One region of the Tardiphaga sp. 37S4 genome, then DNA from elsewhere that is predicted to be linked to it. Evidence: predicted binding sites of a transcription regulator. Region 1 holds the regulator's gene; the other holds the start of a gene.
What was found. The regulator PhoB, encoded in region 1, activates phosphate uptake and scavenging genes when phosphate is short. The targets are predictions, from matches to a motif close to TGTCATNNANCTGTCAT.
Positions count from the first base shown of each region.

Region 2: the regulator PhoB is predicted to act here: its motif matches at 10,201-10,217, upstream of phnF (phosphonate metabolism transcriptional regulator PhnF).

Region 1 covers NZ_CP088008.1:4,989,158-5,001,272, reverse strand. Annotated here, with positions in the region: gene LPB73_RS23750 (lysylphosphatidylglycerol synthase domain-containing protein) at 4-1,050, shown strand; gene LPB73_RS23745 (ATP-binding protein) at 1,090-2,406, shown strand; gene pstS (phosphate ABC transporter substrate-binding protein PstS) at 2,846-3,856, shown strand; gene pstC (phosphate ABC transporter permease subunit PstC) at 4,004-5,002, shown strand; gene pstA (phosphate ABC transporter permease PstA) at 5,004-5,849, shown strand; gene pstB (phosphate ABC transporter ATP-binding protein PstB) at 5,846-6,673, shown strand; gene phoU (phosphate signaling complex protein PhoU) at 6,702-7,415, shown strand; gene phoB (phosphate regulon transcriptional regulator PhoB) at 7,506-8,210, shown strand; gene LPB73_RS23710 (GcrA family cell cycle regulator) at 8,313-8,822, opposite strand; gene LPB73_RS23705 (aspartate aminotransferase family protein) at 9,269-10,507, shown strand; gene argF (ornithine carbamoyltransferase) at 10,507-11,445, shown strand; gene LPB73_RS23695 (Hsp33 family molecular chaperone) at 11,720-12,115, shown strand, end outside.
Region 2 covers NZ_CP088008.1:926,592-938,706, reverse strand. Annotated here, with positions in the region: gene LPB73_RS04530 (NAD(P)/FAD-dependent oxidoreductase) at 1-1,049, shown strand, start outside; gene LPB73_RS04525 (IclR family transcriptional regulator domain-containing protein) at 1,066-1,851, shown strand; gene LPB73_RS04520 (5-carboxymethyl-2-hydroxymuconate Delta-isomerase) at 1,995-2,342, shown strand; gene LPB73_RS04515 (HU family DNA-binding protein) at 2,619-2,918, opposite strand; gene LPB73_RS04510 (pyridoxamine 5'-phosphate oxidase family protein) at 3,171-3,791, opposite strand; gene phnN (phosphonate metabolism protein/1,5-bisphosphokinase (PRPP-forming) PhnN) at 3,815-4,393, opposite strand; gene LPB73_RS04500 (alpha-D-ribose 1-methylphosphonate 5-triphosphate diphosphatase) at 4,390-5,544, opposite strand; gene phnL (phosphonate C-P lyase system protein PhnL) at 5,556-6,257, opposite strand; gene phnK (phosphonate C-P lyase system protein PhnK) at 6,265-7,089, opposite strand; gene LPB73_RS04485 (alpha-D-ribose 1-methylphosphonate 5-phosphate C-P-lyase PhnJ) at 7,082-7,966, opposite strand; gene LPB73_RS04480 (carbon-phosphorus lyase complex subunit PhnI) at 7,963-9,069, opposite strand; gene phnH (phosphonate C-P lyase system protein PhnH) at 9,072-9,680, opposite strand; gene phnG (phosphonate C-P lyase system protein PhnG) at 9,683-10,144, opposite strand; gene phnF (phosphonate metabolism transcriptional regulator PhnF) at 10,270-11,004, shown strand; gene LPB73_RS04460 (DUF1348 family protein) at 11,005-11,472, opposite strand; gene ybgC (tol-pal system-associated acyl-CoA thioesterase) at 11,555-12,001, opposite strand.

The DNA.
Region 1 (12,115 bases):
GAGATGCTGGAAGCAATACGCAGGGCGATCTCGTTTCTGCGCGAGAAGCAAATCCTGCACAAGCTCGGTGTCTTGATCAGCGTCGCGGTGATCGGCATCGCCTGCTACATGCTGTATCACAAGCTGCGCAACATCGACGCTGCTGCCGTTTTCCGGGCGATGACCGAGACCGAGCCGCGGCTGATCATGTTGTCGGCGCTGTCGGTTGCCGCCGGCTATTTCACGCTGACATTCTACGACTGGTTTGCGGTGCGCACGATCGGTCGCCGCGACGTGCCGTACCGGATCAACGCGCTGGCGGCCTTCACCAGCTATTCCATCGGCCACAATGTCGGCGCCAGCGTCTTCACCGGCGGCGCGGTGCGCTATCGCATCTATTCGGCCTGGGATCTCAGCGCCGTCGATGTCGCCAAGATCGTCTTTCTCGCCGGCCTCACCTTCTGGCTCGGCAATCTCGCGGTGCTCGGCATGGGCATCGCCTATCACCCGGAGGCAGCCAGCGCGATCAACCAGGTGCCGCCATGGATGAACCGCATCCTGGCCTATATCATCCTCGCCGGCCTCGTCGGCTATGTGGTCTGGGTCTGGATGAGGCCGCGCAGCGTCGGCCGTGGCCCCTGGTCGGTGGTACTGCCGGGCGGCCCGCTGACCCTGCTGCAGATCACCATCGGCATCATCGATCTCGGCTTCTGTGCGCTGGCGATGTACATGCTGGTGCCCGCCGAGCCTGACGTCGGTTTCGTCGTGGTGGCGGTGGTGTTCGTCTCGGCCACCTTGCTGGGTTTCGCCAGCCATTCGCCCGGCGGTCTTGGCGTATTCGACGCCGCGATGCTGGTCGGCCTCGAAATGATGGATCAGGAAAAGCTGCTGGCTGGCATGCTGCTGTTCAGGGTGCTTTATTACCTCGCGCCGTTCTTTATATCAGTCATGTTACTGACGCTTCGCGAGCTTATTATCGGTTCGCGATCGAAGAAGCTGCAGGCGGTCGCGGCGGACACCAAGCCCGGCGTCGGCCACCCGCTCAAGGAACATGGTCGCTCCGGCGCCTGATATACGTTCGCATTCGCAGCAGGAAGAGATCCGGTTCAGATGGCCATTGAAGCTTCTCCATCGACCATGTTTTCGCCGTGGCCGGACCGGCTGCGGCATTCGGCGATCATCCTGCTGGCCGCCGGCCTGGCGCTGGCCGCGCTGGTGTTTTTCGGCGAGCTGTCGCCTGTTCGCGCGGGCATCGTGTTCGTCTGCATCGCCGGCGCGGCGCTGGTGCCGTGGCGGCTGCATGACGTGGTGACGGCGCGCGACGAGGCGCTGGCCGCCAATCCTGTCGAGGCGCCCGCGGTGCGCGCGATCATTGCAGGCATTCCCGATCCCGCCGTGCTGCTCGACCGTGCCGGCCGCGTTATCCATCTCAATGCCGCTGCGGCGCAGCTCGCGCCGGCACTCCGCAAGAACGAGCTGGCGCAATTCGCGCTGCGTTCGCCTGAGATCATCACCGCCTTGCGCGAGTCCATCGCCACCACCGAGCCGCGCCGCGCGACTTACCTCGACCACGTTCCCGTCGATCGCTGGATGGAATTGATGATCACGCCGGTGCCGGTTCCGACTGCCTTTGGCGGCACCGACACCTGCATGCTGATGACGTTCCACGACCAGACGCCGCTGCGCCGTGTCGAGGAAATGCGTGCCGACTTTGTCGCCAATGCCAGCCACGAGCTGCGCACGCCGCTGGCGGCGCTGTCCGGCTTCATCGATACGCTGCAGGGACCGGCCAAGGACGACGCCAAGGCGCGCGAGCGCTTTCTCGGCATCATGCATGCGCAGGCGACCCGCATGGCACGGCTGATCGACGATCTGCTGTCGCTGTCGCGCGTCGAACTGTCGGCGCATGTGCGGCCGGATACGCTGGTGGATATTCTCCCCATTATCCGCCAGGTCGGCGATGGGCTGGAGCCGCTGGCCAATGAGCGCAACGTCAGGATCGAAATGGCGCTGCCTGAGACGCCGGTGTCCATCGCTGGCGATCGCGAGGAATTGCTGAGGCTGTTCGAGAACCTGATCGAGAACGCGCTGAAATACGGCGCGTCCGGCGGCAAGGTGGACGTATCGTTGACCACGGAGTCGACCTCGGAGGGTGTGCCGGAAATCCGCGTCGCCGTGCGGGACTATGGCCCGGGCATCGCCCCCGAGCATCTGCCGCGCCTGACCGAGCGTTTCTACCGGGTCGATGTCGGCGACAGCCGCGCACAGGGCGGTACGGGCCTTGGCCTCTCGCTGGTGAAGCACATCCTGAACCGGCACCGCGGCCGGCTGCTGATCGAAAGCGTGCCGAAGAACGGCGCGACTTTTACCGCCGCCTTTCCGCAGGTGAAGACGCCGCCGGCCCCTCCTACCTCCGCCGCGTCCTGATGCCTTAAACTCCCTTCGTTCTCTTGCGCCCGTTAGGGCCGCCCTCGGGCGGTCCCGCATCGCTGCGCTTCGCTCAGAAAGTCAAAAAAGCCCTGGCGGATGGTGCGGCATTGCGTCCGATCACCCTCAATATCGTACCCGCCGCTGTCATACGCGCGCTTGCTTGCGAGGCCGGATTCCGCCTGCTGAAACATATTGTTAACCCCTGTGACGGTGGATTTTGACGGCCTGGCATGTCCCGTATGGCAGGGCATTTTCGCTGTCATTTGCACGGTAAAATTATCCGCGGAGGCAGAAAAACGAAGCATTTACATATGCTTGACGTCGTCATCCAAGTGTCACGGAACTATCATAAAAGCACAATCGACCACCCCTAAACGGGCGGCGTGAGCACAACTGGCGCATCCGGCGCGGTCGCTCACGAGATTGGAGACATCCCATGAAATTCCTCAAAGCGATCGTCGCTGCCGGCCTCGTTGCCGCCTCGACCTCGGCATTTGCCGCCGACATCACGGGTGCCGGCGCAACCTTCCCGTTCCCGGTCTATTCGAAGTGGGCCGACGCCTACAAGAAAGAGACTGGCAATGGTTTGAACTACCAGTCGATTGGTTCGGGCGCCGGCATCAAGCAGATCCAGGCCAAGACCGTGACCTTCGGCGCCACCGACGCGCCGCTCAAGGCTGAGCAGCTCGAGAAGGACGGCCTGGTTCAGTGGCCGATGGTGATGGGCGCGATCGTTCCCGTCGTGAATCTCGAAGGCATTGCCTCGGGCGAGCTGGTTCTCTCCGGCGAAGTGCTCGGCGACATCTATCTCGGCAAGGTCACCAAGTGGGACGACGCTGCCATCGCCAAGCTGAACCCGAAGCTGAAGCTGCCTTCGGCTGCCATCACTGTCGTTCGTCGTTCGGACGGTTCGGGCACCACCTTCAACTTCACTGACTATCTGTCGAAGGCCTCGGCTGACTGGAAGACCAAGGTCGGCACCGGTACGGCTGTCGAGTGGCCGGTTGGCGTCGGCGCCAAGGGCAATGAAGGCGTTGCCGGCAACGTCGGTCAGACCAAGAACGCAATCGGTTACGTTGAATATGCTTACGCCAAGCAGAACAAGCTGACCTATGCCGGCCTCGTCAACAAGGCTGGCAAGACCGTGCAGCCGACCGTCGCGGCCTTCCAGGCTGCTGCTGCCAATGCCGACTGGGCCAAGGCTCCCGGCTACTACGTGATCCTCACCGACCAGCCGGGCGAAGCGTCCTGGCCGATCACTGCGGCGACCTTCATCCTCATGCACAAGGCCCCGACCGACAAGGCGGCCTCGGCTGAAGCGCTGAAGTTCTTCAAGTGGTCGTTCGAAAAGGGCGACAAGGCTGCCGAAGAGCTCGACTACATCCCGATGCCGGACTCGGTCGTCAAACTGATCGAAAAGACCTGGTCGGCTGACATCAAGAGCTGATCTGGTGTGTGGGCGGGGGAGAGGGGCATCTCTCCTCCGTTTGCTGCAGGGCTGAATTTCTTTCTTCTTCTCTTCTGACTTCGCGCCCTGACAAGCCCCTCCAGGGCAATGCGTTTTGGGGTATTGTAACAATTACAGGGGACTGGCGTGGCAGACATGGCCGTACAGAGCTCTTCGATGGACGCTGCCGGACCTTATGATCGTGCGAAGGCTTTGAATGCCTTCAAGACTGGGGATCAGGCGTTTTACTGGATCACCCGCATCTCGGCTCTGTCCGTTCTGTTTATCCTCGGCGGCATCATTCTGTCGCTTATCGTTGGTGCGTGGCCCGCGCTTCGAGAATTCGGCTTCTCGTTCCTGACGACGCAGCGTTGGGCACCGTCGGCTGATCCGCCGGTGCTGGGAGCGCTCGGCCCGATCTACGGCACGCTGATCACCTCGGTGATCGCGATGGCGATCGCCATCCCGGTCGGCATCGGCATCGCGATCTTCCTCACCGAACTGTGCCCGAACTGGCTGCGCCGCCCGATCGGCATGGCGGTTGAGCTTCTCGCCGGTATTCCTTCGATCATCTACGGCATGTGGGGCTTCTTCGTGCTCGGCCCGTTCCTGGCCAACCACGTGCAGCCATTCATGATCAACGCCTTCGAAGGCGTCCCGGTCCTCGGCGTGATCTTCGCCGGCCCGCCGTCCTATCTCTCGCTGTTCAACGCGTCGCTGATCCTCGCCATCATGGTGCTGCCCTTCATCACCTCGATCTCGGTCGACGTGTTCAAGACGGTGCCGCCGGTGCTCAAGGAAGCCGCTTACGGCGTCGGCTGCACCACCTGGGAAGTCGTCCGCAATGTCGTCATCCCCTATACCCGCGTTGGTGTGATCGGTGGCGTCATGCTGGCGCTCGGCCGTGCGCTCGGTGAAACGATGGCGGTGACCTTCATCATCGGCAACTCGTTCCGGATCACAGGCTCGATCTTTGGCCCGGGCACCACGATCTCGGCAGCGATCGCCAGCGAGTTCGCGGAGAGCGACGGTCTGCATCAATCGGGTCTGATCCTGCTCGGTCTCCTGCTGTTCGTGCTGACATTCTTCGTGCTCTCGGCAGCGCGTCTGATGCTGCTGCGTCTGGAAAAGAAGGCGGGCAACTAATATGAACCCGATTTACGCTTCACGCCGTCGCAACGACATGATCATCCGTGGGCTCTGCATGGGTGCCGCTCTCTTTGGCGTCACCTGGCTCGCGCTGATCCTGTTCACGCTGTTCTACAACGGTATCGCCGGCATCAGTCTGCAGATCTTCACCCAGAACACGCCGCCGCCCGGCTCCATGGAAGGCGGCCTGCTCAATGCCATCGTCGGTTCGATCATCATGACCGTCATCGGTGTCGGCATCGGCGCGCCACTCGGCCTGTTCGCTGGCACCTATCTCGCGGAATACGGCAAGCACGACAAACTCACCTCGGTGATCCGCTTCATCAACGACGTGTTGCTGTCGGCCCCGTCCATCATCATCGGCCTGTTCGTTTATGGTGCGGTGGTGGTTCCGATGGGCGGCTTCTCGGCTCTCGCCGGTTCGCTTGCGCTTGCCGTGATCGTGATCCCCGTCGTGGTTCGCACCACTGAAGATATGCTTGGTCTCGTGCCGAACCCGCTGCGCGAAGCGGCCTCGGCGCTTGGCCTGCCGCGCTCCCTGGTCATCAAGCGGATCGCCTATCGTGCAGCCCGCGCCGGTCTGATCACCGGTGTGCTGCTGGCGACGGCGCGTGTCGCAGGTGAAACGGCGCCGCTGCTGTTCACCGCGCTGAGCAACCAGTTCTTCAGCCTCGATCTCACCAAGACGATGGCCAACCTGCCGGTGACCATCAACAACTTCGTGCAGAGCCCCTACGAGTACTGGAAGCAGCTCGCCTGGAGCGGTGCCCTGATCATCACCTTGACCGTACTTGCCCTTAACATTGGCGCGCGCATTCTCGGCGCCGAGAGGACAGCAAAATGAGTGAGCTTTCTGTGTCGTCTGGCGTTCCTTCCGTCTCGATGCCGCCGCCGTCGGCCCTGCAGGGCGAGACCCGTCCCAAGGTCACCGTGCGCGACCTGAACTTCTACTATGGCGAACACCACGCCCTGAAGAAGATCAACCTGACGCTGATGGCGAACCGCGTAACCGCATTCATCGGCCCGTCGGGCTGCGGCAAGTCCACGCTGCTGCGCATCTTCAACCGCATGTATGATCTGTATCCCGGCCAGCGCGCCGAAGGTCAGCTCATGCTCGACAACCAGAACATTCTGGATCCGAAGCTGGATCTCAACCTGCTGCGCGCCCGCGTCGGCATGGTGTTCCAGAAGCCGACCCCGTTCCCGATGACGATTTACGAAAACATCGCCTTCGGTATCCGCCTCTACGAAAAGATCTCCAAGTCGGAGATGGACATTCGCGTCGAGAGGGCGCTGCGCGGCGGTGCACTCTGGAACGAAGTCAAGGACAAGCTCAACGCGTCGGGCCTCAGCCTGTCGGGTGGTCAGCAGCAGCGCCTGTGCATTGCGCGCACCATCGCGGTGCGGCCGGAGGTGATCCTGTTCGACGAGCCGTGCTCGGCGCTGGATCCGATCTCGACCGCGAAGATCGAGGAGCTGATCGACGAGTTGAAGGATCAGTACACGATCGCGATCGTGACCCATAACATGCAGCAGGCTGCCCGCGTCTCCGACAGCACGGCCTTCATGTATCTCGGCGAGTTGATCGAGTTCGATCAGACCAACAAGATCTTCACGTCGCCGACCGATCGCCGCACCCAGGATTACATCACCGGCCGCTTCGGCTGACGCGACATATTCGCGGGAGGAATTTGAGATGGCTTTTGAACACACCACCAAGGCTTTCGACGACGATCTGCAGGAGCTGACCCGTCTCGTCGCCGAGATGGGTGGCCTCGCGGAACGGCAGATCGTCGAATCCGTCGATGCGCTGATCCGCCGGGACGTCGCGCTCGGTGCGCGCGTCGTCGCCACTGACTCCGAGATCGACCAGTTGCAGCGCACAATCGAAGAGCGCGCCGTGCTGACCATCGCCAAACGCCAGCCGATGGCTGTCGATTTGCGCGAGATTGTCGGCGCGCTGCGCGTCGCCACCGATCTGGAACGCATCGGCGATCTCTCCAAGAATATCGGTAAGCGCGTCAATGCACTCGACAGCGACTTCCATCCGCTGAAGCTGATCCGCGGCCTCGAGCACATGACCGACCTCGTGACCACCCAGGTCAAGGCCGTGCTCGACGCCTATGCCGCACACGATCTGCCCGCTGCGATGACGGTGTGGAAGGGCGACGAGGAAATCGACGCGATCTGCACCTCGCTGTTCCGCGAACTCCTGACCTATATGATGGAAGACCCGCGTAACATTTCGTTCTGTATCCACCTGATGTTCTGCGCCAAGAACATCGAGCGGATCGGTGACCATGCCACCAATATTGCGGAAACCGTGTTCTACATGATCGAGGGCCAGCAAATCCTCGACAAGCGCCCGAAGGGCGACATGACCACATTCGCGAATACGCCGACGGTCTGAAGCATGATCCGGGAAGTGGAAGCCAGTCTTCCGCAAGGATCATGATCTAAAGGCTTTTCGGACGTCACTGAGGATATTGACCATATGGCTGTGAATGCACGCATTCTGGTGGTGGAGGACGAGGAAGCCCTCACGACGCTTCTTCGCTACAACCTCGACGCCGAAGGCTATGATGTTGAAACCGTCGCTCGCGGCGACGATGCCGATACCCGCTTGAAGGAGCGGGTGCCGGATCTCGTGGTGCTCGACTGGATGCTGCCGGGCCTGTCCGGCATCGAACTGTGCCGCCGCCTGCGCGCACGGCCCGAAACCAAGGCATTGCCGATCATCATGCTGACGGCGCGCGGCGAAGAGAGCGAGCGCGTTCGCGGTCTCGCCACCGGTGCCGACGATTACATCGTCAAGCCGTTCTCCGTGCCGGAGCTCCTGGCCCGCGTGAAGGGCCTGCTCCGTCGTGCAGCTCCCGAGCGTCTCGCCACCGTCCTGGCGTTTGGCGACATCGAACTCGACCGCGACAAGCGCCGCGTCGTGCGCTCAAGCCGTCCGATCGATCTCGGTCCGACCGAATATCGCCTGCTGGAGTTCTTCCTGGAACATCCGGGCCGCGTGTTCAGCCGCGAGCAGTTGCTCGACAGCGTCTGGGGCCGCGACATCTATATCGACGAGCGCACCGTCGACGTGCATATCGGCCGCCTGCGCAAGCTGCTCAACCCCGCCGGTGAGCCCGATCCGATCCGCACCGTGCGCGGCGCCGGCTACGCGCTGGATGACCGCTTCGACAAGGCGGCGGAGTAGGTATCTTCCTTCTCCCCGCAAGCGGGGAGAGGTTAGAAGCCCCAAACAAAAAAATGCCCGGCTCATCACCGGGCATTTTCTTTGGCTTGGATATCTTCCAGCTCAGCGCGTCGGCTTCGGCACCGCGCGGCGGCGGTCGCTTGCCGGCTGATAGGCGATGCGCGAGTGATGTGCGCAATAGGGGGCGCCGGCCAGGGCCTTGCCGCCGCAGAAATAGAAGTCCGCGCTCGACGGATCGCCGATCGGCCAATGGCAGGTGGCTTCGTTGAGTTCGACCAGCGACAGGCGCTGGCTGATCGGCACAATGTTGTCATAGGCGATCGGATCGGGCTCGGCCTCGATCTCGTAATTATGGGCCAGCGCGGTATTGCCGCGTGCCATCGGGCGGGCGACACGTACCATCTGCTGCGCCGGGCGCGCCTTGCGCTGCCGCGGAGCTGCCGAGGAGGGGCTCTTGGCACGGCCGGACAGGCCAAGGCGGTGAACCTTGCCGATCACGGCGTTGCGGGTCACGTTACCGAGTTCCGCAGCGATCTGGCTGGCGGAAAGGCCGCCTTCCCAGAGTTTCTTCAACTGTTCGACGCGATCGTCGGTCCATGTCATTACCGTCATCGCCGTTTTCCCTTCGTGAGCGCCGGCCTGACCGGGCAGCGCTGCGAGTTGAGACTTCAAAAATCCCTGCGGTCAGAATCCTTTAGCGCTCACCGGGCGCGAATTTCGCGTCCGGCTGTTACGCCGCACTGGATGTGTCAAAAGGATCTACCGCCGCACGAGATGTCGTATCCGACGAGGCAAAAGCTACAATATGCCGTGACTCGCGCGCAAGAGTCGGGCATGCCGCGTCCACATGCTTCTGCAAATAAAGCTGCAAAATCGGCTTTTTCTGCGACTCCGTGTGACTCGAAAGCCGCAGTGCGCGGTTGACAGTCTTCACAGCACACATAGAATAATGCCCACGTGCCGCCCGAGAAGGGCGGCACGTTTCGTTTCTAGGGTCCGTTGTTCGATTTCGCACAGTTGTCATCGACGCGGCCGCAGTCTTTTCGATCGGATCGGTTATGACCAGCAACGCAACGTCTTCGCCCCTCTCTCAGGCTCACTTGCTGCCTGTTTTCGCGCGTGCGGATGTCGCTTTCGAGCGCGGTGAAGGCGCGTGGCTGATTGGAACCGATGGCGAGCGCTATCTCGACTTCACCAGCGGCGTTGCCGTGAACGCGCTGGGCCATGCGCACCCACATATGGTCGCCGCATTGCAGGAGCAGGCCACCAAGCTCTGGCACATGTCGAACCTGTTCAAGAGCCCGGACGGCGAGCGCCTCGCCGCGCGGTTGTGCGAACAAAGCTTTGCCGACTTCGTGTTCTTCGCCAATTCGGGTGCGGAAGCGATGGAATGCGCGATCAAGGTGACCCGCCACTATCATTTCTCCAAGGGCCACCCCGAGCGCACGCGCATCATCACCTTTGAAGGCGCATTCCATGGCCGCACTCTCGGCACGCTGGCGGCGACCGGCGCTGCCAAATATCTCGAAGGCTACGGCACGCCGCTCGACGGCTTCGATCAGTTGCCGCTCGGCGATATCGAAGCCGTGAAGAAGGCGATCGGTCCGAACACCGCCGGCATTCTCATCGAGCCGCTGCAGGGTGAGGGTGGCGTGCGTGCGCCGAGCAACGCGTTCTTTGGCGCGCTGCGCGAACTCTGCGACAAGAACGGCATCCTGCTGATCTTCGACGAAGTGCAGACCGGCATGGGCCGCACCGGCGAGTTGTTCGCCTATCAGCGCATCGGCGTGACGCCGGATGTCATGTCGCTGGCCAAGGCGCTCGGCGGCGGTTTCCCCATCGGTGCGTGCCTCGTTACGGCGGAAGCGGCCGAAGGCATGGCGCCCGGCTCCCATGGTTCGACCTTCGGCGGCAATCCGCTGGCGGTCGCCGCCGCGAATTCCGTGCTCGATATCATGCTGAAGCCAGGCTTCTTCGACCATGTGAAGAAGATGTCGCTGTTGCTGAAACAGAAACTCGCGGGCGTGGTCGACGGCCATCCTGATGTGCTCAGCGAAGTGCGCGGCGAAGGTCTGCTGATCGGCCTCAAGGCTGTCGTGCCGGCCGGCGATCTCGTGGCCGCATTGCGTGACGCGAAGCTGCTGACGGTTGGCGCCGGCGACAATGTCGTGCGCTTCCTGCCGCCGCTGATCGTCAGCGAGGCCGAGATCGAGCAGGCCGTGCAGCGGCTGGAACAGGCCTGCGTGGCCCTCGGCTCATCCGCCAAGGCATCTGCAAAGACGCAGGGAGCCGCGTGATGAGCACGTCACCGCGGCACTTCCTCGATCTCACGGCCGTGCCGGCCAGCGAGTTGCGCAATATCATGAACGCGGCTGCCGCCATGAAGGCGAAGCTGAAAGGGCGGGATGGCTCGAATGCCGAGCCCGATCGTCCGCTCAAGAACAAGACGCTGGCGATGATCTTCGAGAAGCCCTCGACGCGCACCCGCGTGTCGTTCGAGGTCGGCATGCGCCAGCTCGGCGGCGAAGTCGTAATGCTCACCGGCGCCGAAATGCAGCTCGGTCGCGGCGAGACCATTGCCGACACCGCGCGCGTGCTGTCGCGCTTCGTCGACATCATCATGATCCGCATCCTCAATCATGACTCGCTGATGGAGCTCGCGGAAAATGCGACCGTGCCGGTCATCAACGGCCTGACGCGCTTCTCGCATCCCTGCCAGGTGATGGCGGACGTGATGACCTATGAGGAACATCGCGGCCCGATCAAGGGCCGCACCGTGGCCTGGACCGGCGACGACAACAATGTGCTGATGTCCTGGGCGCATGCGGCCGAACGCTTCCAGTTCAAACTGAATATCGCGACGCCGCCGCAGCTGTCGCCGAAGAAGCCGTTCAAGGACTGGGTCAAGGCGGCAAACGCGCCGATCACCTTCAGCGACGATCCCGATGCGATGGTGAAGGGCGTCGATTGCGTCGTCACCGACACCTGGGTGTCGATGGGCGACAAGGACGGCGAGACCCGCCACAACCTGCTCAAACCCTATCAGGTCAATGCGCGCCTGATGTCACTGGCCAAGCCGGACGCACTCTTCATGCACTGCCTGCCGGCGCATCGCGGCGAGGAGGTCACCGACGAGGTCATCGACGGTCCGCAGTCGGTGGTGTTCGACGAGGCCGAAAACCGTCTGCATGCGCAGAAGGGCATTCTGGCCTGGTGCCTCAACGCGGTGGCGTGAGACAGCACGGAGCTTTCTTTCTTCCCCTCTCCCCTTGCGGGAGAGGGTGCCTGAGCAAAGCGAGGGCGGGAGAGGGGTAGCGGCAAAGCGCGGTGTTTGTGGCGCCCCCTCTCCCGTCTCGAACATGCTTCGCATGTTCGATCCACCCTCTCCCACCTGGCGAAGCTTCGCTTCGCGCGGGGGAGAGGGAAGAAAAGCGCAGCTGCTTACGCTCCATTTTCCCGGTTCCATCGCCCCCTTTCACTTGCGGCCCTCCGCCCCCAAATAGAGCGCCATGACCCCATCAAATCCAAATCTCCAGCCCGACGCCCCCATCCGCGCGCCGTCCTCCGTTCCGGTCGATGACGCGGTGCTGCCCTTCGAGGTGGCGCCGCTCGACCTACGCGGGCGGCTGACGCGACTTGGCCCGGCACTCGATGAACTGCTCGCCAAACATGATTATCCCGCGCCGGTGGCCAAGCTGCTCGGCGAGGCCATCGTGCTGACCACGCTGCTCGGCTCCTCGCTGAAATTCGACGGCCGCTTCATCCTGCAGACCCAGACCGATGGTCCGGTGTCGCTGATGATCGTCGACTTCCGCGCGCCGGATAAAATGCGCGCCTATGCGCGGTTCGATGCCGAGCGCCTTTTGCCCGGTCTCGGCACCGCGGCGCTGCTCGGCAAGGGCCAT
Region 2 (12,115 bases), 2.1 Mb from region 1:
GTCTTTTCCTCCGCGGCGAGGACTATTTCAAGACCCAGGGCATCGAACTGGTGCTGGGCCATCGCGCCATCGGGCTCGATCGCGCGGCCGGCCGGATCGCACTGGACGGCGGCGACAGCCTGCCCTTCGATCAGCTTGTCATCGCCACCGGCTCACGCGCGCGGCGCCTCAGCGTGCCCGGCCATGAGCGCGACGGCATCGTCTATCTGCGCACCCTCGATGACGCGCTGCATCTCAAGCCCCGGCTCGAAGCAGCCAACGATGTCGTCATCGTCGGCGGCGGCTTCATCGGCCTCGAAGTGGCATCGACTGCTGCCAAGGCCGGCAAGAAGGTGACGCTGATCGAGGCGCAGTCGCGCCTGCTGGAGCGCGCGGTATCGCCGCTGATCTCGCAATTCCTTCTGGATAGCCATCGCTCCCATGGCCTCGACATCCGCTTCAACGAATCCGTCGTTGCCATCGAAGGCAACAGCGCCGTGCATGAGGTCGTCTGCTCCAGCGGCTTGCGGGTGCGCGCCGACCTGATCGTCGCCGGGATCGGCGGCATCGCCAATGACGAGTTGGCCGCGCAGGCCGATATCACCTGCACCAATGGCATCGATGTCGACGAACATGGCCTGACCAGCGCGCCGAACATCTATGCCGCCGGCGACGTCAGCAATCACCACAACGGCTTCGCCGGCCGCCGCGTCAGGCTGGAAGCCGTGCAGAACGCCACCGATCAGGGCAAGGCTGTGGGCGCGATGATCGCCGGCAGACCCGAAGCCTATGACGCAGTGCCGCGTTTCTGGTCGGATCAATATGACGCCAAGCTGCAGATCGTCGGCCTCTCCGCGCCGACCGACAGCGCGGTGATCCGCGGGTCGATGGATGATGGCAAGTTCTCGGTGTTTTATTATCGCGACGGCAAGCTCACCGCCGTCGACAGTATCAACCGGCCGGGCGACCAGATGATCGCGCGTCGCCTGATCACCGCGTCACTGTCGCCAACACCAGAACAGGCCGCCGATCTGTCATTCGATCTGAAAAAATTCGAAGCAGGCAAATAGGGCGGACCCACGGCTCATGCCCAAGATCAAGCGCCCCGACGACGAACGCGGCAATACCGACTTCATCGAGAGCCTCGATCGGGGCTTGAGGGTGTTCGAACTGTTCGGCGCACATTCGCGCCCGATGACGCTGAGCGACGTCGCCAAGGCCGCCGAGCTGCCGCGTGCCACTGCGCGCCGCATCCTGTTTACGCTGGAACGCAAAGGCTATGTGACCAGCGACGGCAAGCTGTTCGCGCTGTCACCGCGCGTCCTGGCGCTGGCCGGCTCCTACATGACCTCCAATCAGGTCGTCACCATCCTGCAGCCGGTGCTCGACAGCATTTCCAGCGACGCGCAGGAGATTTCTTCACTCGCCGTGCTCGAGGGCCACGAGGTGATCTTCGTCGCGCGCGCCAGCCCGGCGCGCGTGTTCTCTGCCGGCATCGATCTCGGCTATCGGCTGCCCGCCTTCTGCTCGTCGGTGGGCCGCGCCATGTTGGGCAAGTATTCCAACGACGACCTCACCGCGACGCTGGATGCCATGGACCTCGTGGCAATGACGCCGTTCACGGTCATCGACAAGGAACTGCTGAAGGCCACCATCATCACCGACCGCGAGAAAGGCTATTCGCTGGTCGACCGCGAGGCCGAACCGGGCTTCCGCTCAATCTCCGTGCCCGTGCGGCGCTACGATGGCGCCATCGTCGCCGCCATCAATATGGGCGCCCATGTGGACCGCGTCTCCACCGGGGAAATGATCGACCGCTTCCTGCCGCTGCTGCGCGATGCCGCGGATTCGGTGAAGCCGCTGCTTCTTTAACGCTGTCCCCTCATCCTGAGGAGCGGCCACTTGGCCGCGTCTCGAAGGATGAGGAGCCCTACACTCATGGTTCGAGACGGCGCCAAGTGGCGCCTCCTCACCATGAGGTCCGAGATTGAACACGCACCAGGAATTGTCGTCTCATGCCCCATATCGTCATTGAACATTCCACCGACGGCCATGGCGACGCGTTCGACATCGCCAGCCTGATGCAGGCGTTGCACAATGCCGGCGCCGCCACTGGGGTAATGAAGGCTGCCGACATCAAGGTGCGCGCGATCCCGTATGCGCATCACCTGATGGCCGGCCGGGCCGAAGGCTTCTGCCACCTGTCGGTCTCGATGCTGGAGGGCCGCACACCCGAGCAGAAAGTCGCCGTGAGCGAGGCGTTGCGCGCGGCAATGGTTTTGCTGCTGCCGCACACCAAAAGCCTCAGCGTCGATATCAGGGATATGGACGCGGTCGCCTACAAGAAGCGCGTGAACGATTAGAGCCGCGCTAACTGCCTTCTCCCCGCCTGCGGGGAGAAGGTGGCGTCGCGAAGCGACGACGGATGAGGGGGAGCCTCCGCAGGCGCGGAGCGAATGGAAAGCCCCCTCACCCGACTTCCACACGCTTCGCGCGTTGCAGTCGACCTCTCCCCGCAAGCGGGGAGAGGTAAGGCACTCCCCAAAACGAAAACGGCGCGGCATCCTCTGGGAGTGCCGCGCCGTTCTCAATTCAGGTCGGCTGCGGTCACCTCATGGGCGACCGCGCCGAGGGTCTGCTTAGACCGCGTCCTTCGCAGCCTTGACCGGGCGGGCGCGCACGATCTTGCGGGCCGGCTTGGCCTTGAAGGTCATTGCTTCGCCGGTGAAGGGGTTGGTGCCCTTGCGTGCCTTGGTGGCGGGCTTCTTGATGACGACGAACTTGGCGAAGCCGGGAACGAGGAACACGCCGCTCTTCTTCAGCTCTTTATAGCCGAGGGTCGCCATGGTCTCGATAACGCCCTTGACGTCCTTCTTCGAGAGCTCAGTGGTCTCAGCGATTTTCTCGATGAGCTGCGACTTCGTCATTTGGTCTGCCATTTTGCACCTTTTGGTTTGCCGTGATTCGGTGAGACAGACACTATGAGGAATTACGGGAAAAAACCCGTGCTCAATGAAATTTTCACAGATTTTGCCGGGAAAAATGATGTTTTTTGACCATCAAACCCCGATTCGACTTGTACGGCAGGGTTTCAGGACCCTCGCAAGCGCAAAATACTTGAAACAAGGGGCCTACAGAGTCGCGGCAGGCGACAGAAACGCACTGCAAAAATCACCCCCAGATTCGCCCCCTCACCACATGGTCTGGCGCGCCCTTTCCGGCCATTGCCGATCGTATTCCGGACCACCGACCCGGCGCTCGCTCATCTCCGCCAGGATCTCGCCGGGCGTCGGCAGAGTCTTCGGATCGACGCGTTTGTCAGGGTTCCAGAGATCGGACCGCACGATGGCGCGGGCGCATTGGAAATAGATCTCCCCGACCGTCATCACGATCACCGTGCGGGGAGCCTTCTCCTCCACGGCGAAGGACGCCAGCAGGTCCGGGTCCGTTGAGAGATGCGCCGTCCCGTTGATGCGGAGCGTGGTGCCGGCACCGGGGATCAGGAACAGCAGCGCGATCTTGGGATCGCGCACGATGTTGCGCAGAGAGTCCACGCGATTGTTGCCGCGGCGGTCCGGCATCATCAAGGTGCGCTCGTCATGGATCCGGACGAAGCCCGGTTTGTCGCCGCGTGGTGAGCAATCCAGCCCCTCCGGGCCAGTGGTCGCCAGAGCGGCGAAGGGCGAGACCTCGATCAGCCGGCGATATTGCGCCGTTACACAGTCCGCGACCTTGGCGGTGGATGCTTCGCCGATGTCATCGAAACGGCCGTAGATCTCTTCGAGCTGCTCGATGGTTTCGATCACCGACATGGCCGCACTGCCCTCCGCCGTATCTATTGACCCCTGATGACCCGTATCAGGTCATCCGCATGATCTTCCGCGACACCAATATTGTTGATCGTGACGTCGGCACCTGATGTCTCGACGCTACGCTTGAGCCGATCGCCGATCGGCCCATCGGTTGAGCGTCCCCGCGCCGCAAGTCGCGCCGCAAGCACTTCCGGCGGCGCCGTGATCGACACTACGACGACATCTTCATAAGCGGCACGTAGCGCCGGGATAACCGTTCGTGAGATATTGGCAACGACATTGCGGCCGGCGCGAAGCGCATCATCGATCGAGCGCGGAAGTGCATAAGAAAGTCCATGCGCTTCCCAGTGGACGGCGAAAGCGCCGCTGGCCTGTGCCTGACGGAACGCCTCCGGCGTGACCTGCGCATTATTCTCGAATTCCGACGCCTCGCGCGTCACCACGCGGCGCGTGAACACCACATTGTCGTCATCCGCGCAGGCGGCCTGCGCCAGACCGATCAGCGTATCCTTGCCGGCACCCGACGGGCCGACCACCAGCACCAACCGGCCGGGGCCGATCCGACCTGCTTGCGCTTCGGATATCGCCGCGGTGTCGGTCATGCCACCCGATGTCCTTCGCGCCAGACATTGCGCACCACCGGTACCTCATGCGCCACATGGACGCGGATCACGTCGGCGCGCTTGCCGACCGCAATCTCGCCGCGGTCCATGAGCCCAACGGCTTCCGCGGGCCGCTTGGTCACGGTGCGGATCGCGCTCGCCAGATCTATCAAGGATACCTTGCTCGAGAGCTGCAGGGCTCCCATCAGAAGGCTCGACGGCACATAGTCCGACGACAGAATATCCAGCATGCCTTCGCGGGCGAGATCGATCGCCGCGATATTGCCGGAATGCGAGCCGTTGCGGACGACATTCGGCGCTCCCATCAGGATGCCGATGCCAGCCTTGTGCAGTCCTTGGGCCGCTTCCAGCGTCGTCGGGAATTCGGCCACCGAGACCTTGTCTCCAACGGCTTCGGTCACGTTGTCTTCCGTGGTGTCGTCATGGCTCGCCAGCGGAATATTGCGCTCGTGAGCCAGCGCCACGATCGCCCGCATATTGCCGGCCGCATATTGCTGCTGGCAAGCTAGGCGCTGCGCGAACATCACATCGAGCTCGGCATCGCTCTTGCCGCCCTTGCCACGATAGTAGGTGCGCAGCTTCTCCTCGTCGCGGAACTGGCGCTGCCCGGGCGTATGATCCATCAGCGACATCAGCCGGACGTTCGGCTTCGCCAAGAGCGCCTTCGCTTCCTCGACCACGGTTGGCATCGGAATCTCGCAGCGCAAATGCAGGAAATGATCGACCCGCAGGAGACTGGCTTCGCCAGCAGAGGCAATCGAATCCACCAGCAGGCCGGCGTAGCTGTCGATGCCCTGGCTTGAGTCCTCGCAACCGACCCGCACCGAGTCGAGCACCGTGGTGATGCCGGACGTGGCGAGTTGACCGTCATAGGAGACGACGGCAGCGATGGGATCCCAGAACACCTTTGGCCGCGGCATGAAATGGGCTTCGAGATGATCGGTGTGCAATTCGATCAGGCCGGGCATAATCAGATCGCCGCGCGCATCGTCGCTACCGCGTGGCGCATCACCCTCGCCGAATTCGGCGATGCGTCCACCAGCGAAGGCGATCCAGCCCTTGTCGATCACGCGGTCGGCAAGAACGATCCTGGCGTTGCCGATGACGGTTTCGGTCGATGATGCGGTCATGGTTCTCTTTCTCAGGCAGCAGCAGCGGCGAAGGATGCGACGTCCACCAGCCGGTCGGCGATCAAGTGCCGCACTTCGTCGTCATGCACAATGGCAACCATGGCAACGCCGGCACGTTTTTTCTCGGCGACCAGTTCAACGACCACGGCCCGGTTGGCGGCATCGAGCGACGCGGTCGGTTCGTCCAGCAACAGGATCGGCAGATCGGAGATAAAGCCACGCGCGATATTCACGCGTTGCTGCTCACCGCCGGAAAAGGTCGAGGGCGGCAGCTTCCACAGCCGCTCGGGAATGTTGAGACGTTTAAGTAACGCCCCCGCACGCGCACGCGCCTCCGCGCGCGTTACGCCGGCAGCGAGCAGGGGCTCGGCTACGACATCGATCGCGGCGACACGTGGCACCGCGCGCAGGAACTGGCTGACATAGCCGATGGTATCCCGGCGCACACCCAGGATCTCGCGCGGCTCGGCGGTGGCGATATCGATGACATCACCGTTGTGGTGCACGCCGATGGTGCCGCCGTCGCAGCGATAGTTGCCGAAGATCATCTTCAGGATCGACGACTTGCCCGCCCCCGAGGGACCGGACAGCACCACGCATTCGCCGGGCGCGACATGGAACGAGACGTTGCGCACCACCGGCAGGCGGATGCCGTCCTGCAAATGCATGACGAAGGTCTTTTCGGCGTTGCGGATATCGATCATCGGAATCATGTTGACCTCACGCCGGCAGGATCGAGGAAACGAGCAGTTGCGTATAGGGCTCTCTGGGATCGTCGAGCACCTGATCGGTGAGCCCCGTCTCGATCACGCGACCGCCCTGCATCACCATCACGCGATGCGACAGCAACCGCGCCACCGCGAGATCATGCGTCACAACGATCGCGCTAAGGCCAAGCTCGCTGACCAGCGTGCGCATCATGTCCAGCAAACGCGCCTGCACCGATACGTCCAAGCCACCAGTCGGTTCGTCCATGAACACGAGACGCGGCTCGGTGACGAGGTTGCGCGCGATCTGCAGCCGCTGCCGCATGCCGCCGGAATAGGTCCGCGGCGCATCGTCGATACGCTCGGGCGAAATCTCGACGCGCTCGAGCCACGAGGTCGCCGTATCACGAATCTTGCCGTAGTGGTTCTGACCGACGGCCATCAGCCGCTCGCCGACATTGGCGCCGGCCGAGACCGCCATGCGCAGCCCCATCGCCGGGTCCTGATGCACAAAGCCCCAGTCGGTGCGAAACAGGAAGCGCCGCTCGGCTTCGCCCATCGCCGCGAGATCGCGGGTCACGCCGTCGCGCATCCGGTAGGAGACGCTGCCGGTGGTCGGCGCTAACTGGGCGGAGAGGATCTGCAGCAGTGTCGATTTGCCGGACCCGGACTCGCCGACGATAGCCAGCACCTCGCCGGAATAGAGTTCGAAGGACACGTCGCGGCATGCCGCAAGACGGCCATAAGATTTTCCGAGGTTTGCCGCAACGAGCAACGGCTCGTCACTCGCAGCCGCGCGCGCCCCCGGTACAGTTGAATTCGCTGTCACATCAAGCATTTGCGCTCTCCGCATAGGGCGCAGCATTCTCGCTGCCGCGATACCCCTGTGATTGCCGCGTTTCGCAATAATCGGTGTCGGAGCAGACGAACATCCGGCTGCCCTTGTTGTCCGTGACGATCTCGTCGAGATAGCTATCCTCGGCGTTGCACAGTGCACAGCAGGCCTTGTGCTTGTAGGGCTCGAATGGATGATCCTCGAAATCCAGCGACACCACCGATGTGTAAGGCGGGATCGCATAGATGCGCTTCTCGCGGCCGGCGCCGAACAGCTGCAGCGCCGCGCAATTGTCCATCTTCGGATTGTCGAATTTCGGCGTCGGCGACGGGTCCATCACGTAACGCGCATTGACCTTCACCGGATAGGCATAGGACGTGGCGATATGGCCGAAGCGGGCGATGTCTTCATACAGCTTTACATGCATCAAGCCGTATTCGGCGAGCGCATGCATACGCCGCGTCTCTGTCTCGCGTGGCTCGAGGAAGCGCAGCGGCTCGGGGATCGGCACCTGATAGACCAGCACCTGATGCGCCTGCAGCGTCGCTTCGGGAATGCGATGCCGTGTCTGGATCACAGTCGCATCGCCCGTGCTCGTGGTCACGGCAACGCCGGCAGTTTTCTCGAAGAACTTGCGGATCGAGATCGCATTAGTCGTGTCGTCGGAGCCCTGGTCGATCACCTTGAGTTTGTCGATGGGACCGAGGATCGCCGCCGTGACCTGCACGCCGCCGGTGCCCCAGCCATAGGGCATCGGCATTTCCCTGCTGGCGAACGGCACCTGATAGCCGGGGATCGCGATCGCCTTGAGAATGGCGCGGCGGATCATCCGCTTGGTCTGCTCGTCCAGATAAGCGAAGTTATATGTCGGCGCGTTCATTCCGCGGCCTCCTGAAGAGCAACGGGCGTCTCGTTGGCATCGGCGAATTCCTTGCGCAGCTTGCGGAGCAAGCCAAGCTCAGACTGGAAGTCGACGTAATGCGGCAGCTTCAGATGCTCGACGAAGCCGGTCGCCTGCACATTGTCGGAATGCGACATGACGAATTCCTCATCCTGCGCTGGCGCCTTGATGTCCTCGCCGAGCTCACGCGCGCGCAGCGTGCGATCGACCAGTGCCATCGACATCACCTTGCGTTCGCTCTGGCCAAAAGCGAGGCCATAACCGCGCGTGAAGCACGGCGCCTCGGTATCCGAGCCCTTGAACTGATTGACCATCTGGCATTCGGTCAGCGTGATCGATCCCAGCGGCACCGCGAAGCCAACATCCTCGGCCATGAATTCAACCTCGACCTCGCCGAGGCGGATTTCACCTGCGAAAGGATGGTTGCGGCCATAGCCGCGCTGCGATGAATAGCCGAGCGACAGAAGAAAGCCTTCATCGGCCCGCGCGAGATTCTGCAAGCGCAGATCACGGTCTGCCGGGAAGCTCAGCGCGTCGCGCGTGAGATCGCCGACAGGCTTTTCGGGATCTTCTGCGGGCGAGGCTTCGATCAGGCCGTCGCGGCCAAGAATATCGGTGACGCGCGGCATCGCAGCCGGCTCTGCATCGGTCATGGCCGGCTGCTCGGGCGAGGATTCGCCGGTCAGCACCGGATCGAGCAAACGATGCGTATAGTCGAAGGTCGGGCCAAGCACCTGGCCGCCCGGCATGTCCTTGAAGGTCGAGGAGACGCGGCGACGCACCTGCATCTGCGACGTATCGACGGGCTCACTCGAACCGAACCGCGGCAGCGTCGCGCGGAAGGCGCGCAGCAGGAAGATCGCCTCGATCATGTCGCCGCGTGCCTGCTTGATGGCCAGCGCCGCGAGCTCGCGGTCATAGAGCGAGCCTTCGGTCATCACGCGATCGACGGCGAGACCGAGCTGATTGGAGATCTGTGCCAGCGATACTTCCGGCACATCGCGATCACCCCGGCGCTCATGAGCCAGCAGACGATGCGCATTCTCGATGGCGCGTTCGCCACCCTTGACGGCGACATACATGCTCAGCCCTCCTTCGCGACAAGACGCGTGGTACGCGGTAGCGCGACAATGGATTCGCCGGACACCAGCACGAGGTCGATGCCGCGGGGAAACAGCGAGGCATTCAGCGCAAGGCGATCTAGCAGATCCGGCACGCCGATCGCAGCACGCAGGATTGTGGCACCATCGATACCGGGGCCGCGCAGCTCATAGGCAGGGCCTTCAGTCAGGCTCGCCACCTGCAGAACGATCGTGGTGGAGCGATCCGGATATTCGCCGGTGCCGAAGGCGAAGTGCTCGAAGGACGGCAGCGCGGCAGCATCAGCCACCACAGCGAAGGCACACACGGCGGGATCGGCGATGACCGGCGCGCTGGTGTGAAACTTGATCCACTTGGCAACATCCATCGTCGCCGCCAACTTGGCATCGAGCCACACCGGCGTATCCTGATCGAACAGCGTGAGCGCGATGGCCGCCGCGCCGCGCATCATTGGCGCGGGCACGCCCGAAACAGCCTGAATGCGCTGCACGGTACCCGGACGCGCCATCGCATCCATCACCGAACGGAAGGTCGATTGCGCTGCAAGCACCTTGTCCGCGAAACCGGCCGGCATTTCCGCAACTGTCGTCATGATCAGCCCTCCCCGCGCACGAGCGTGTAGAAATCGACTTTGGTTGCCGCCGTCTCTGCGGCCTTGCGCTTGCTATCGGCGACGACGCGCGCGCGCAGCGGCGTGAGCACCTTGGTCTCGACAGCATCTGAAAATTCACTGGTCTGGATGAGTGCATCGCAGAGCGCGATCAGCTGTGCCTTCGCGCCGTCACGACCGAGTGTGTAACCGAAGCCAACCTCGCCGCTGGCAAGCCGTACAGCGGCACGCGACACCGTCGCCTCGCCGAGATTGAATGGCGCGCCATCGCCGCCGATCCGGCCGCGCAGCATCACCAGGCCGTTTTCCGGCTGACGCAGTTGTTCATGGGCGGGAACAGCCACTGCATCGAGATATCCGGCGATATCCGCCGTGCCGGAGTGCCCAAGGACCCCCATCGCCTCACGGCGCCGGGCCTGCTGGTGGTTCAGGGAGGATGAAGTCATGTCACCGCCGCTCAACAAGTTGTATGATTTACTAGACAACTTTATAGGCGGAGGCAATGACCGTTTCGTGACAGCGGCACGATTTTTCGCTAATGCGTGGTCGACATCATTCCGGGACCGATTTTGTGACCATTCAGGACAAGCCAACAGGCGTTGCATTGTGGCGGCACGTCGCCGACGGCATCGAGCGCGGCATTGCAGATGGCCGCTATGGCGCTGGCGAAAAGCTGCCCGGCGAGACCGAACTGGCTGACATCTACCGCGTCAATCGGCACACCGTGCGCCGCGCGCTCGCGACCCTGGCCGAACGCGGCATGGTGCGCGCCGAGCGCGGCAGCGGCACCTATGTGGAATCGCCAAAGCTTGCATATCCCCTGCGATCACGCACCCGCTTCTCGGAAATTGCCGGTGCCGGCGGGCGCGAGCCGCAAGCGCAATTGATCGGAGCCTGGGACGATGTGGCAACACGCGATCTCGCCAGGCAGCTTGGCCTCAAAGCCGGCGCTCCGCTGATCCGCATTGAAGCCTTGCGGTTGGCGGACAAGACGCCGATCTGCGTCGGCACCAACTGGCTGTCGGCCGAACGCTTTCCCGATTTCGGCAAGGTCTATGAGCGCGTGCGCTCGATGACTAAGGCCCTGGCGCATTACGGCATCAAGGACTATCGCCGCGCCTCGACGAAGGTCACCGCGGGGATCATCGACGCGACCGATGCGACACGGCTTGGTGTCGCCCTCGGGCGTCCGATCTTGATTGTCGATTCCATCGATGTGGATGCCGACGGCACGCCGCTCAGCGCTACGCATTCGCGCTTCGTCGCCGAGCGCGTCGAATTCGTGGTCGATAGCGGTTCGCTTTAGTTAGAACGGGTCCGTGCCGAGACCCGGCACATCGACTGGACGCGGCCCCGGCGCCGGCCACAGGAAACGGCGATCCTTCTCAGCAATGGCCACATCGTTGATGCTCGCCTCGCGGCGGCGCATCAGGCCGGCCTCGTCAAACTCCCATTGCTCATTGCCATAGGAGCGATGCCAGTTGCCGGCGTCATCGTGCCATTCATATTGAAAGCGCACGGCAATGTGATTGCCGTCGAACGCCCACAAATCCTTGATCAGCCGATATTCGTGCTCCTTCGCCCATTTACGGGTGAGGAATTCGACGATCGCCGGGCGCCCCTGAAAGAACTCGCCGCGATTGCGCCAAGTCGAGTCCTCGGTATAGGCGAGCGACACTTTCACCGGATCGCGTGAATTCCAGGCGTCCTCGGCCATGCGGGCCTTCTGGGCGGCGGTCTCTCGGGTGAAGGGCGGAAACGGTGGACGCGACATGGGACCCTCGGCTTTGCGATGTTGCAGGGATTGTAGCCCTGCCGCATGCGGAGTCGATGCCGTTTCACCTATGGGGCGATTGCTAAATCTGATCGGCCTTCATGGCAATCCGCAGCGCTTTCGGGATCGGCTTGGCGCGGCCGCCGGAGACAAAGGCCACCTTGACCTTGGCCTCAAGCAGCAACTCATCGCCGCGGCGCACTTCCTGACCCAGCATGATCGAGGCGCCCCTCACCTCTTGTGGAACCGTGACGACGTCAAGCAGATCGTCCAGGACTGCCGGTTTTAGAAAATCAATTTTCATCGAACGAACAACGAAGGCAAAGCCGGGCGTATCCTCTCGCGCTTCTTTCAGCAGCTCTTGTTGACTCGTTCCGAGCAAACGCAAGTAATTCGTTCTGCCGCGTTCCATGAAACGCAGAAAGTTTGCGTGATAAACAATCTGGCCGGCGTCAGTATCTTCGAAATAAACGCGGACCCGCATATGATGACGACCGTCGCGAATTTCGCCATCAAGAGAGGCTGTCACAGGGAGATTCCTCTTATCACACTCCGGGGAGTAATCGTCTTGCACGGAGGCACCTTCCTCAGCAAGCGACAATCGCTTTGGGCTTGAACCTTGCTTGGGATGCACCTGGAATCT